DNA from 4 places in the Algoriphagus sp. Y33 genome. Region 3 is predicted to be linked to each of the others. Evidence: riboswitches for the same ligand, from Rfam matches in the RefSeq annotation. Region 3 holds a riboswitch; each other region holds the start of a gene.

Region 1 (3,100 bases), 2.8 Mb from region 3:
TGAGGTAGATGTTTCGATCATCTTTGACCGCATTGTTGTCATAATAGCGATCCCGGATGTCAGTATTTCCGGCGATTCTGGCCCAGATGATTTCTCCAAAGTGATCCCCATCGTAGCGGTTGGCTCCACCACCTAAAGCTACATCCCATTTTCCATTGTCAGAGATATAGTTAATAGAAGCAACGGCACCGTAGAAGTCATTGTCCAACCATCGCCTCCGGATAATATCTGTGCTGCTGATCGTAGAATCTCCGATGATGACATCGGGCAGGTTATAGCTGGAAAAGTCATCATCTTCCCTATATTGCTCATAATATCCGCGACCATAAGTGTAGTGCAGCGCACCATTTACTTTCCAATTGCTGCCTAGTTTACCTGCGTATATTAATTGGTAGTGATCCTGCTGATAATTGTCGGTCTCATTTTCGTAAGTGTAGTAATTGAAGGTTCTGTCCTCTTCAAGTTTTGATTCTGGTAGCCCATACCAGCTTTGGTAAGTTTTTTCTTTTCCTGAGAAAACATTCATCTTTAGGACATGATTTTCTCCATAATATCCTGCGGAGACGAAGTAGGAACTCAAGTCTGAAGAAGCCCGGTCTACATATCCGTCAGAGGCTATTTTTGAAAGGCGGGCATCCACCGCAAAGCGATTGTTCAAAAGCCCTGTTCCTACCTTAACTGTATGTTTTCGCGAATTAAAGGAACCAACTGAATTGTCAATTTGTGCATAGGCATCATCCTGTCTTGTGTCCGTTTGGAAGTTTAAACTTGCACCAAAAGTAGCTGCACCGTTTGTGGAGGTTCCCACCCCACGCTGAATCTGGAGATTATCCACAGAAGAGGCGAAGTCAGGCATATTTACCCAGAACACACCATGGGATTCCGCATCATTCATGGGGATACCGTTTACAGTTACGTTGATCCGACTTTGGTCTGAACCGCGAATTCGCATTCCTGTGTAACCGATCCCTGCGCCGGCATCAGAATGTGTAACTACCGAAGGGGTAAAATTAAGCAACATTGGAATGTCTTGTCCAAGATTCCTTATGGCGAGTTCTTCCTTAGTTATCTCCTGAAAGGTGGTGGGAGTACTTTGGGATGCCCGGGTAGCTGATACGATAAATTCCTCCGTCATCAGATCTGTCGGGTTTAATCGTATGTTAAGTTTTCCGGAAAATGGCACCTCCAGCGTCTGCTTGAATGTGCTGTACCCGATATAAGAAACGCGTAGTTCTAGTTTCCCTTCTTGCAATTTATTTATGGTGAAAAGACCATTTTCGTCAGTTACACTGCCTTTACCCTGGTTTTCTGCCCATACTGAGGCTCCTACTAATGCTTCGCCGGATGATGCGTCCATCACTGTTCCGCTGAGGCTTTGTTGTGCCCAAGCTGAAATTGAGCCCAAGAATAAAGCCAGTCCAAGAAATACTTTTTTCATGTGTAATAATTCCCTTGCGGGAGATTGAGTGAAACATTGGAAAGCTTTAGGGAAGCTTGCCGTTTTTTGTTTACCCTGCCGCATTGGCAAAATCCAGAAACCGGCTAGATTTTTTGATTTTGCTGCTTGCAACGTTTGTTCATTTCCCTTCGCCGGCATTACCCGGATCAGGTCGTATGGGTATGATCTCAGCCCGTTTTGTTAAGGCACCCCCTATGATCTAATAGCAAAGGTAGTGGTGAAAAGTTGCTTAGCAAATCAGGGGAGTGGAAATCCGTTTTTGACTAGTCATAAGACACCGGTTAGTTAATAAGCCTTTCCTTTCCTTTTTTTACGTTTCTCTCGATTCTTTTTCCTAAATTTCTAACCAAACCCTATTAACCTATGAAAATTTACAAATTGCCTTCGGGCACACTTTTGCTTAATGGAACTGAAGCTTTTTTCGGCCCGGAAATAAATTGGGATGCCCTACTGGCTCGAGAAGACCTAAAAGATTACCTGAATAAGGAATCGAAAACGTGGAAAACCCTTTCTCCGGAAGAAGGCTATGAATTGATTGCGAAGGGAATTTTGGCACCGATGGGAAACCAGGAAATTTGGGCGGCAGGGGTGACTTATTTCCGTAGCCGAACAGCTAGAATGGAAGAGTCTCAAGATGCCGGTGGAGCGGATTTCTATGACAAAGTCTATAATGCAGATAGACCGGAGTTGTTTTTCAAAGCAACTGCTAGTCGGGTATCGGCACCCGGAACTACGGTAAATATCCGAAAAGACTCTACCTGGGATGTGCCCGAGCCGGAACTGACTTTGGTGATTTCTCCCTCGGGAAAAATTCAGGGGTACACCTGCGGGAATGATATGAGTAGTAGAAGCATAGAAGGGGAAAACCCACTCTATTTGCCTCAGGCGAAGGTTTATGCAGGTTGTGCGGCGATTGGCCCCTGTCTTTTTATCACGGATAAAGCCATCGAAGAAACGGCTACCATCCGATTGGAGATTTTCAGAGAGGATGTTTTGGCATTTTCAGGGGAAACAGCCCTGACCCAGCTGAAGCGTAAACCGCAGGAATTGGCGGATTGGCTTTTCCGTGCGAATACTTTTCCAATTGGCTGCTTTCTGATGACAGGAACGGGAATCGTACCGGATGACTTTACACTCGAGGTGGGAGACAAAGTGAGAATTAGTATCGATGAGATTGGAAGCTTAGAAAATTTCATCGAAAAGATCTGATCTGTAGCGTTTTGAGGAGGTGTTTCGTAAGGGATATATATGCTGGTCTTTTCTATAAATCCAAATTTTATGAAGTCATCTATATTTAGTCTATTTGCTGCCTTTTTCTTGTCAGGAGAGTAAGATCTGGAGTTTTGGGTAGACGGCGGCTGGAGTGTAAGCTCCCGTAAAAAGTAAAATCTTAAACCATAAATCTTATCAAACCTAATTGCTATGAAAAAGTATTTATTTGTCGTTTTACTTTCATTTGTTTTTCTCGCATGTGAAAAGTCGGATAACCCTGATGTATCAAAAATGCCGCAGGAATGGACTTTGATAGGCTATAAAAGTGCTTGGGTTGCTGATCCACAACTAATGCCAATAACCGATACGGTTTACAACTATAGGTTGGAGAAAAACGGTTCATTTGTGAAAAACATTGGAACGCATCGT
Region 2 (3,100 bases), 1.9 Mb from region 3:
AGATGATCCAGTACAGGGACATCTAAAATCCTGCCTGCTTCTTTAATTCTTTGAGTTAATCTCTTATCCTGTTCTGAAGGCATCAAGTTTCCACTCGGGTGATTATGGGCCAGTATTACAGAGCTTGCATTAGCCTTGATTGCAGCTGCAAAAACCAGTTTTACATCCACCACAGTCCCTGCGGTTCCTCCCGAGCTGATGGTTACTATTCCCAGTACCCTATTGGCTCTGGACAGCAGCATTACTTTGAAGTCTTCAGCAAAGCCAATCCTTTCCTGATCCCAGACTTTGGCAAACACTTCATGAACCTGTCTTGAACTTGCTACCCTAGGTCTTTGGGATGACTTTACCTTGGCACTGTAGCCCAGCTTGATCTCAGCTACTTCATACAAATCAATTTTTCTTTCCTGAGTCTCCATAATCTTTTTCGTTTTTGTGGAACAATGAATTATGAAGCTCCATCAGGCCTTGGGCGACAAAGACCGGAAGGAAAAGGAATAAAAAGCGCAGCGAAGCAAGCGGCTTTATGCCGGAAGCTTACGGTCGCCCAGAGCCCAGAGGACTAACTTTGTGAGGAATTCAGGGGTAAAAAAGTTCAGTTGAAATCTATTCAGCCAACGGCATAACAGGAAGCTCCTCATATTCTTCCCTAAGAATGACTTCGGGTACATTTGAGTCCTCAGTACGGGAGGCAAGCAGGCGGCTCACTGTATGAAAACCCATCCCACTCGCCCCAAAAGGCTTCATCAGGTTTTCAATGTCCGCCTTCTTGAGATCCGGAGAAATCCACGCCTTGGCATCAGCAACATTAAGGGTCGGTTGCCAGCACCAGCAGGTGGGGATGGGCAAATCCGTTCAGGTGGTATCCCATCTTCTCAATACTCCTTCTTTTTTTGGCTTAGCATTGAATTCCATACTTAAATCCAGCTCAATTTGCTCCCCTTTCTGATTGACATTGTAGCACATAGTATCCCCTACTTTTATACCTACCTAAAAGATAAACAACAAATTCCAAGAACGATAATGGCCCATGCATTTATACTAAACGAAATGATTCGCAGAACTCGATAATTCTTCCTCTTCATATTGTCAGACAGGATCAGTTTTCGGGAACTCATCCTTCTTTTCAGGAGGCAGTCCATCACCCTTCCTTGGAAAACAAGGATCTTCTTCAATTTGATCTGGTGGAATTGTATCGGGAAAGGGTCAGGGAGATCGGGAGGATTGAGTTGAATAGTAGCTTTCGGCCTGTTACTAAGGAAATAAAAAAACGTCGATGCCCCATGGAACATCGGAATTATCCATGCATGAATGTCCGAGACAAGATAGGCAGCTGTAGTCTTTCTAAACCAATCTTTATTTGACCCTGTTCCGTTTGTTTTCCCCGGGTTTTAATCGGCCACAGGATTGGCTGCCATAATAATAAGACGTATATTTACTCTGGCTTTAGGGGTATTCTGAGAAGAATTGAGATAGTCCCTTCGAACCTGATCCGGTTGACACCGGCGTAGGGAAAAGCAGACAAAGCACCGTCCGGTATGCTGTCTTTCTTTTTATCCAAAGGAATTCCTTTAGCCATTTTCACTTTCCAAAAGTAAAAAACAATGGCAAAAAATCTCTGGAAACACATTCAGAAGGTACGGCAAACCTCTCCCCTAGTCCACAATATCACCAATTTCGTGGTCATGAATAATTCGGCCAATGCTTTATTGGCTGTAGGAGCATCACCTATTATGTCTCACGCCCATTCCGAAGTTGAGGACATGGTAAATATCTGTCAGTCGCTGGTCATCAACATTGGTACATTGGATGAATATTTTGTGAAGTCCATGATTCTCGCCGCGCAAAAAGCCAATGAGTTAAACAAACCTTGGGTATTGGATCCTGTTGGTGCCGGTGCTTCTCCTTATCGAAATGAGGTTCTGATGCAACTTTTGGCCTATTCCCCCACGGTAATAAGAGGAAATGCTTCTGAAATTATGGCACTTGCCCAAGCTGACCGAGTCTCAACCAAAGGGGTTGACAGCACCGCCAAAAGTGATGAAGCGATTCACGCCGCGGAATACGTTCATCAAAAATATGGATCAATAATCTGCATATCGGGAGAAACAGACATCATCGTGGGCAATTCCCGGCAGACCTTCATCAGTAATGGTGATGGGTTGATGACAAAAGTAACCGGCTTAGGATGCTCTGCGACTGCGGTGATCGGTGCATTTATCGCCGTCATTGAAAACAGGGAAGAAGCGGTCTGTGCAGCAACCGCCCTGTTCAGCATCAGTGGTGAATTGGCAGCCCACCAAAGCAAAGGCCCGGGAACCCTACAGGCCAACCTATTGGATAAGTTGTATCACCTGACAGAAGATGAATTTGTCGCGGTCTTGAAAATCAGAAACAATGGATAGAAATCCATTCCCATATAAACTGTATTTGGTCGTCTCGGAGGCTGCTTGCAAAAAGGACTTTTTGCATGTGATTGGGCAGGCGATTCAGGGAGGTGTTGACATCGTACAGTATAGGGAAAAGGGACTAAACCCGGAAGAGTATGCATCCAAAGCTTTGCAGGTCAAAGAAATCACCGATAAGTATAATGTCCCTCTCATCATTAATGACAGCGTCTCAGTGGCGAAAAAAATCAACGCTTTTGGGATACATGTAGGCAATTCGGATATAGCCCCAACTGTAATTCGGGAAATATGGAAAGATTGTCAGTGTCTTGGATACTCCATCGAGTATATGAATCAATTGGAATCTAAAGAAACCGCAGCCGCGGACTATTTGGGGGTGAGCCCGGTATTCTCTACCCCGACGAAAATTGACACCATCACAGAATGGGGCATTGAGGGAATGAAAACCATCAGAAAACTCACTACGAAACCACTTGTTGCTATTGGTGGACTCAATCAAAGCAACGTCTCTGAAGTAATGAATGCGGGAGCGGACTCCATTGCCGTGGTCTCCGCGATCTGCGCTGCGGATGACCCACGGGAAGCTGCCTATTCACTGAAGGGGATATTAATGAATTCACTATGAAAAAATACAGTTATCCTTCTGTTTTGGCGATTGCCGGATTTGACGGAAGCGGAGGGGCGGGTATTCA
Region 3 (3,100 bases):
ACTGGACAAGTTCTCCGATCTATTTGAAGTTGATAATAAATTCAATTCGGAGTCAATTTTCGAAGTATCCTTTACGAATACATCAAATGGTGATTGGGGATGCGTGGGATGTACAGAAGGGAATCTTTTGAACATCATGGTAGGTCCACGGGGTTACAATCCAATCGCAGATACTGCACCTGATTATGTTTCCGGCTGGAGCTTTTTGACTGTTACTCCGGATTTGTATCAAGTGATGAAAAACGATCCGCGTAAATCAGCGACCATTGCGGATTTGGATAGCTTGGAAAAAGCGGGAGCTGTAACTTATGAAAAAGGCTACAACAATACCGGCTATTTCTTAGAGAAATTTGCAGGACGTCAGAAAGACAGATCCACGGGAGGCGGAGTGATGGAACTGAACTTCCGTCAAAATATCTATGAAATCCGTCTTGCAGATTCCTATCTTTTGGAAGCTGAAGCACTCGTAAGAGGCGGTGGAAATACAGGCCGTGCACAGGCTCTGCTAGATGCCGTTCGGGCTAGAGTCGGCTTGGGAACTATCCCCGTTTCCATACATACAATTTTGGAAGAAAGACGTCTGGAACTCGCAGGAGAAGGTCATAGATGGTTTGACCTAGTCCGAAATGGAAAAGCAGCAGAAGCACTTGCAAGCAAAGGCTTTGTGGCAGGAAAGCATGAAATTCTCCCAATTCCACTTTTGGAATTGGATAATACGCTGATAGAACAAAACCAAGAATATGGTGGCAGTAAGTAATTAAGTACGTAGTACTTATAAAATGATAAAGGCCTATTCCCTGCTATGGGAATAGGCCTTTCTATTTAAAATAATGCATACCTTAATTGGAATGAAATCAGAATTTGATTTATCTAAAGCTGATATAACGGTATCGGTCTAGGATTTATCATCCTATTTCAGCCACTCGCATCTTTTGCCCCAATCCATCAATAAAGCTTCCCGGTGCTTTGCTACAACTTTAGCTCCCTGCTTGGTTATTTTCCATAATTCCTTAGGTTTTGGAAATTCCTCTTTATGCGAAGCGAACTTAGATAGTCCGGCTCGTAGAGCGAAATCATGTATAAATCCCTATCTTAGTATCATCAATTAAGGGGTGCCCTAATATTTCGGGCTGAGATCATACCCATCGGTGAGCGATCACTGAGCACCTGATCCGGGTAATGCCGGCGTAGGGACTAGATTACTGTTCTCCCTTTTTTGAATAATCCAAAAACGTTATTCAAATGCTATTGTATATTGACATGAGTCTGCTCGCTGAGCAGATCAAATCCACGAGTGTACTGGAATGGTTCGCTGTGGGTTTTGGAGTCACCTCAGTGCTGCTCGCCCGCAAAAACAATGTGTTGCTCTATCCCGCGGGCATCATCGGAATCTCGTGTTCGGGCTTCTTGCTTGTGGATGCCAAGCTCTACGCCGAAACCCTGCTCAATGCTTATTACCTAATAATGAGTATTTATGGCTGGGCCATGTGGAAAAACAGATCGAATTCCGGGGCCTCGCAAATCTCAAGAAGTACAGTTACTGAGCAGAAAATCACCTGGGCAATCGCCCTCGGCGGCTGGGTATTTCTCTATTTTATGCTTACCAATTTTACCGACTCCGATGTGCCTGTGATCGATGCTTTTGTATCCTCTACTGCCTGGGCAGGGATGTGGCTTCTGGCAAAAAGAAAGTTGGAAAACTGGATATGGCTGAATGTGTCAAATATCGTAGCCATTCCTTTGCTCTTTCACAAGCAACTGATTCTAATCTCATTTCTCACCATTTTCCTTTTCGTCATAGCCATTTTGGGTTATTTCGATTGGAAAAAAGAACTAGACCACGCCCATGGAAAAGTCAAAACTGTTTAGCCACGAACTCGCTACCAAAGCAGAAGAACTTGGATACCTTCCCGAGGAATGGCTGGCTGAGATTTATTCCGAAAAATGGTTTAAGATTTTTGTGCCAAAGGACTTGGGAGGACTGGGTTGTACCCTGCCTGAAGCCTTGGAAATTGAGGAAAAACTGGCAAAGCTGGACGGGAGTCTGGGATGGACAGTGACGCTCTGTGCAGGTGCAGCCTGGTTTGTCGGCTTTATGGATGAGTCACTTCGTAATGATATTTTCCCCGACGAAAAACTCTGCTTGGCAGGAAGTGGATTTGTAGGAGGAAAAGCCAATTTGGTGGATGAAAAGTACATCATTTCCGGAAGTTGGACCTATGCATCGGGAGCCTTGCATGCTACACATCTCACTGCCAATTGCGGGATATTGGAAGATGGGAAGGCACTGTTGGATGGAAAAGGAAAGCCGGTGATCAAAGCTTTTGTCCTCGACAGAAAAGATGTAACTATTCTTGACGGTTGGAATTACATGGGAATGGTAGCTACAGGAAGCCATGCTTTTCGATGCGATGACGTTGAAGTTCCACTAAACCGTTGCTTTGAAATTCTTCCGGAAAAAGCTCAATTGACTGCTTCCGTTTACCAATACCCCTTTCTTCAGTTTGCCGAAGCTACGCTTGCAGCGAATATTTTGGGTATTTCTCTTCACTTAAAGGAATTGATAGAGCAGTCGTTTTGGAGAAGGCATGAGTACAGAAGCTATGATAAAAAGCATCTTGAGTACTTCCTTAAACTACTGGGAAAGCAAGAGGAAAAACTTCAAAATCTTCGGGATGAGTTTTATCATCAAGTCAATGCTTCATGGGGTGAACTGGAAAAAAAAGGAAAAATATCAGATTCTAGATTGAAGAAAATTAGCGAAGTAAGCAGAATACTTACCCAAAAATGCCGTAAAATTACTGGACGGCTCTACCCCTTCTCAGGTTTGGAAGCTGCCAAAACCCATACCGAACTGAATCGGGTCTGGCGGGATTTTAATACAGTCGGTCAGCATGTCCTGCTGATATTTCCGTTTTAGATAAGCAAACACACTTTTCAAAAATCTCCTTGTATGTTTCTATGCAGTTTCTAAGGAGGTGTGGTGAAAAACAAAACCTTTGGGGTCTAAACCCCAAAGGTTAGACAAACTCTTTGAAAATCACTGTCGCATTATGCCCTCCGAAACCAAAGGTATTGCTCAAGGCAACTTTTATTTTTT
Region 4 (3,100 bases), 2.2 Mb from region 3:
CTACTTCCTCTAGTGTAGGATCAGGAACAAAAGCCAAAGTTTTAGTATCAGCAGGAGCAGGTCGAGAGCTTTGATTTTTCTCAGCTTTAGTAATTGCTTTGGTATCAGAAGCACTTTCACTTGACTTTTGATCTACTTCCGTCCCGACAGGAGAATTTTCCGCAATAGCCTCTTTTTCAGTTATAGTAATTTCTTCTACCTCATTTTCAGAGGCATTCCCGATACTTTCTGCCATCTGAATTTCCCTATACTCAGGATGTTCATTTCCTGAGAAATCAACAGAATTCAATCCCACTGCCAAAAGTACCAGGGACGCAGCGACCCCGCTCGCCCAATAGGCAATAGTTTTACGTTTGCGCAATGCGCGTTTTTTCTGAAAAGCTTCCCATGCACCCAATTGGTAAGGCACAGAAGCCTCTGCTAACTTCTTTTTAAGGGAAGCAGCAATTTCTTTATCCAGCTTATCTTCCTTCATATTCTTTCAAGTGTAATGAGACTAATTTACGGAGCTGCGTCTTCGCCCGGGCGAGATAGACTCTTGATGAGCTTTCTGACAAGCTAAGCTTCTCGCCAATTTCCTTGTGGCTGTAGCCTTCAATTTCATAGAGATTGAAAACCATTTTATGATCCTCCTGTAACTGATTGATAAGATTGATAATATCCTGAAATGCCAGATCTTGAAGCGCACTCATTTCATGGAAAACCCCGGGATCCTCAGTCACATCGGTTTGATTCTGAAACTTCTTCTGCTTTCGGAAATAGTCTATAGCGGTATTTACGGTGATACGGCGAAGCCAAGCCTTCACAGACTGGAAATCATCAAATTTCTTAATAGACCCGAAAAACTTCATAAAGGAGTCGTTCGTGATTTCATCGGCCAGTGCTCTGTCCTTGGAATAGGACAGACTGATCCCCATGACATAGCCATAGTATTTTTTATAAAACACCTCTTCGTGCTTAGCTGATCGTCGTTTGCAACCTTCGATCAACTCCTGATCAGTCCAATTCAATTCAAACCTATTAATCTATGGTTTACGACTTCCATGTTGGAGTCGGAATTCTCACTAGTTAGTTATTCATGTTTCATCTCGTCATAAGCAACCTACTCAGGGCTTTTGCTTTACACCAGTCCCCCTCACATCTTTGTAATCTACCGGAATAGCCAAGTTAATACAATTGGTCATTGTCCCTTTTTGGTTCTGGTTATAGCCGGAATTTGCAGCAAAATTAGATGCTTCTGTCGAAAATCCCGAGTTGATTGAATCATTCTCTGATCCGGCTTCCATAGCGCTACCGGCAAATATCAAAATCAAGTAGATTCGAAGAAGTGTCTTCATAATGCTTTTTTACCCTGACGGATAGCTTATCCCATTCGCTACAGTAATAGGAAAAAAATTTTGAGTAACCGGTCGCTATGGACAAATAGACAGTTACAGTATTCAAAGATTGGTGATTAGTCTATAGTACGCCCTAAGCTATGGGTAATGAGGTGCGGAAAAACATACTGCAGAAAGTCCACGAAGCAACTGGGATATCCCATATTCCCCAACAAAAACCTGAACTAGAGATTCACAAAACATCCCTTCTTTTTTCCCACTCTCACAATTTATTTGTAGCTTGGGAAAACTTTAGGGGTGTCCTCACTGAATACAGTAAGGACTGAGATTATACCCTTTGAACCTGATGCAGTTAGTACTGCCGAAGGAAAAAGCTAAGTGATACACGTGCTGTGTCTCCCCTGAAGTATATAATTTTTACAGGATGGAGATAACATATAACAATCAGACTCAGGAGGTACAGGAAGAAACATCGGTTTCAGACTTTGTTTTTCGTCAGATAGGCGAAAAACAAAATGGTATTGCTGTGGCAATCAATGAAACCATTGTCCCCAAGACAGAGTGGGCGAAGACCTACTTAAAAGCAAACGATAATTTATTGATCATCAAAGCAACTCAAGGAGGGTAAGTTATGAGCAAAAAAGACAAATCACCCATGCAGGGCAGTATTTCAAAAGGACCTATAAGCGGCTCTAAAAAAGTGTATGTACCGGGAAAAATCCACGATATCAAAGTAGCGATGCGTGAAATTGCGGTCTCGCCCACGAAGTTGTTCAGCGGAGGAACAATGAAGAATCCACCGGTAACAGTATATGACGCAAGTGGACCCTATACGGATGAAAATGCGGTAATCGATATCAAAAAAGGTTTGCCGCGTATCCGAGAGCAGTGGATTCTTGACCGCGGGGATGTGGAGCGTCTGGAATCCTCCACTTCAGATTACGGACAGGAACGATTGAACGACAGTTCGCTGGAACATTTGCGTTTTGAGCATATTGCAAAACCTCTGCGGGCGAAAAACGGTGCAAATGTGTCACAGTTGCACTATGCCAAAAAAGGAATTATCACACCTGAAATGGAATATATTGCCATTCGCGAAAATCAACGGATAGAAGATTTGAAAGCGCAATGGAACGGCGAATACGATACAATGTGCGCGCAGCATATAGGCGAAAGTTTCGCTGCGAATACTCCTAAAAATCTCATTACACCTGAATTCGTACGCGATGAAATAGCAGAGGGAAGAGCCATTATCCCAAATAACATCAACCACCCGGAAAGTGAGCCCATGATTATAGGACGTAATTTCTTGGTGAAAGTAAATGCAAATATCGGTAACAGTGCCGTGACTTCATCTATTGAAGAAGAAGTAGAGAAGGCCGTGTGGGCTTGCCGCTGGGGAGCGGACACTATTATGGATTTGTCTACCGGGGACAACATTCATGAGACAAGAGAATGGATTATCCGCAACTCACCCGTTCCGATAGGAACTGTTCCGATTTATCAGGCACTTGAAAAAGTAAAAGGTAAAGCAGAAGACCTGACATGGGAAATTTTCAGAGATACGTTGATCGAACAAGCCGAGCAAGGCGTATCGTATTTCACCATTCATGCGGGTGTGCTTTTGCGATACATCCCATTGACGGCCAAGCGAATGACGGGAATCGTCTCCCGTGGCGGTTCGATTATGGCAAAATGGTGTCTTTCACATCACAAAGAAAATTTCCTTTACACGCATTTCGAGGACATTTGTGAAATCATGA

The links. Region 3 has a riboswitch for thiamine pyrophosphate ahead of pnuC (nicotinamide riboside transporter PnuC). Riboswitches for the same ligand answer to the same signal wherever they lie in the genome.
Region 1: another riboswitch for thiamine pyrophosphate. It lies ahead of ID165_RS21440 (TonB-dependent receptor); the one in region 3 lies ahead of pnuC (nicotinamide riboside transporter PnuC).
Region 2: another riboswitch for thiamine pyrophosphate. It lies ahead of thiM (hydroxyethylthiazole kinase); the one in region 3 lies ahead of pnuC (nicotinamide riboside transporter PnuC).
Region 4: another riboswitch for thiamine pyrophosphate. It lies ahead of thiS (sulfur carrier protein ThiS); the one in region 3 lies ahead of pnuC (nicotinamide riboside transporter PnuC).

The regions. Positions count from the first base shown of each region.
Region 1 covers NZ_CP061947.1:5,234,568-5,237,667, forward strand. Annotated here, with positions in the region: gene ID165_RS21440 (TonB-dependent receptor) at 1-1,438, opposite strand, end outside; TPP riboswitch at 1,566-1,662, opposite strand; gene ID165_RS21445 (fumarylacetoacetate hydrolase family protein) at 1,823-2,668, shown strand; gene ID165_RS21450 (hypothetical protein) at 2,882-3,100, shown strand, end outside.
Region 2 covers NZ_CP061947.1:3,624,901-3,628,000, forward strand. Annotated here, with positions in the region: gene ID165_RS14555 (RadC family protein) at 1-419, opposite strand, end outside; gene ID165_RS14560 (hypothetical protein) at 607-747, opposite strand; TPP riboswitch at 1,439-1,531, shown strand; gene thiM (hydroxyethylthiazole kinase) at 1,605-2,405, shown strand; gene thiE (thiamine phosphate synthase) at 2,398-3,033, shown strand; gene thiD (bifunctional hydroxymethylpyrimidine kinase/phosphomethylpyrimidine kinase) at 3,030-3,100, shown strand, end outside.
Region 3 covers NZ_CP061947.1:1,676,068-1,679,167, reverse strand. Annotated here, with positions in the region: gene ID165_RS06745 (RagB/SusD family nutrient uptake outer membrane protein) at 1-757, shown strand, start outside; TPP riboswitch at 1,099-1,212, shown strand; gene pnuC (nicotinamide riboside transporter PnuC) at 1,243-1,869, shown strand; gene ID165_RS06735 (acyl-CoA dehydrogenase) at 1,847-2,920, shown strand; gene fabF (beta-ketoacyl-ACP synthase II) at 3,021-3,100, opposite strand, start outside.
Region 4 covers NZ_CP061947.1:3,887,078-3,890,177, forward strand. Annotated here, with positions in the region: gene ID165_RS15585 (outer membrane beta-barrel protein) at 1-475, opposite strand, end outside; gene ID165_RS15590 (RNA polymerase sigma factor) at 462-1,010, opposite strand; gene ID165_RS15595 (hypothetical protein) at 1,107-1,337, opposite strand; TPP riboswitch at 1,621-1,724, shown strand; gene thiS (sulfur carrier protein ThiS) at 1,762-1,965, shown strand; gene thiC (phosphomethylpyrimidine synthase ThiC) at 1,969-3,100, shown strand, end outside.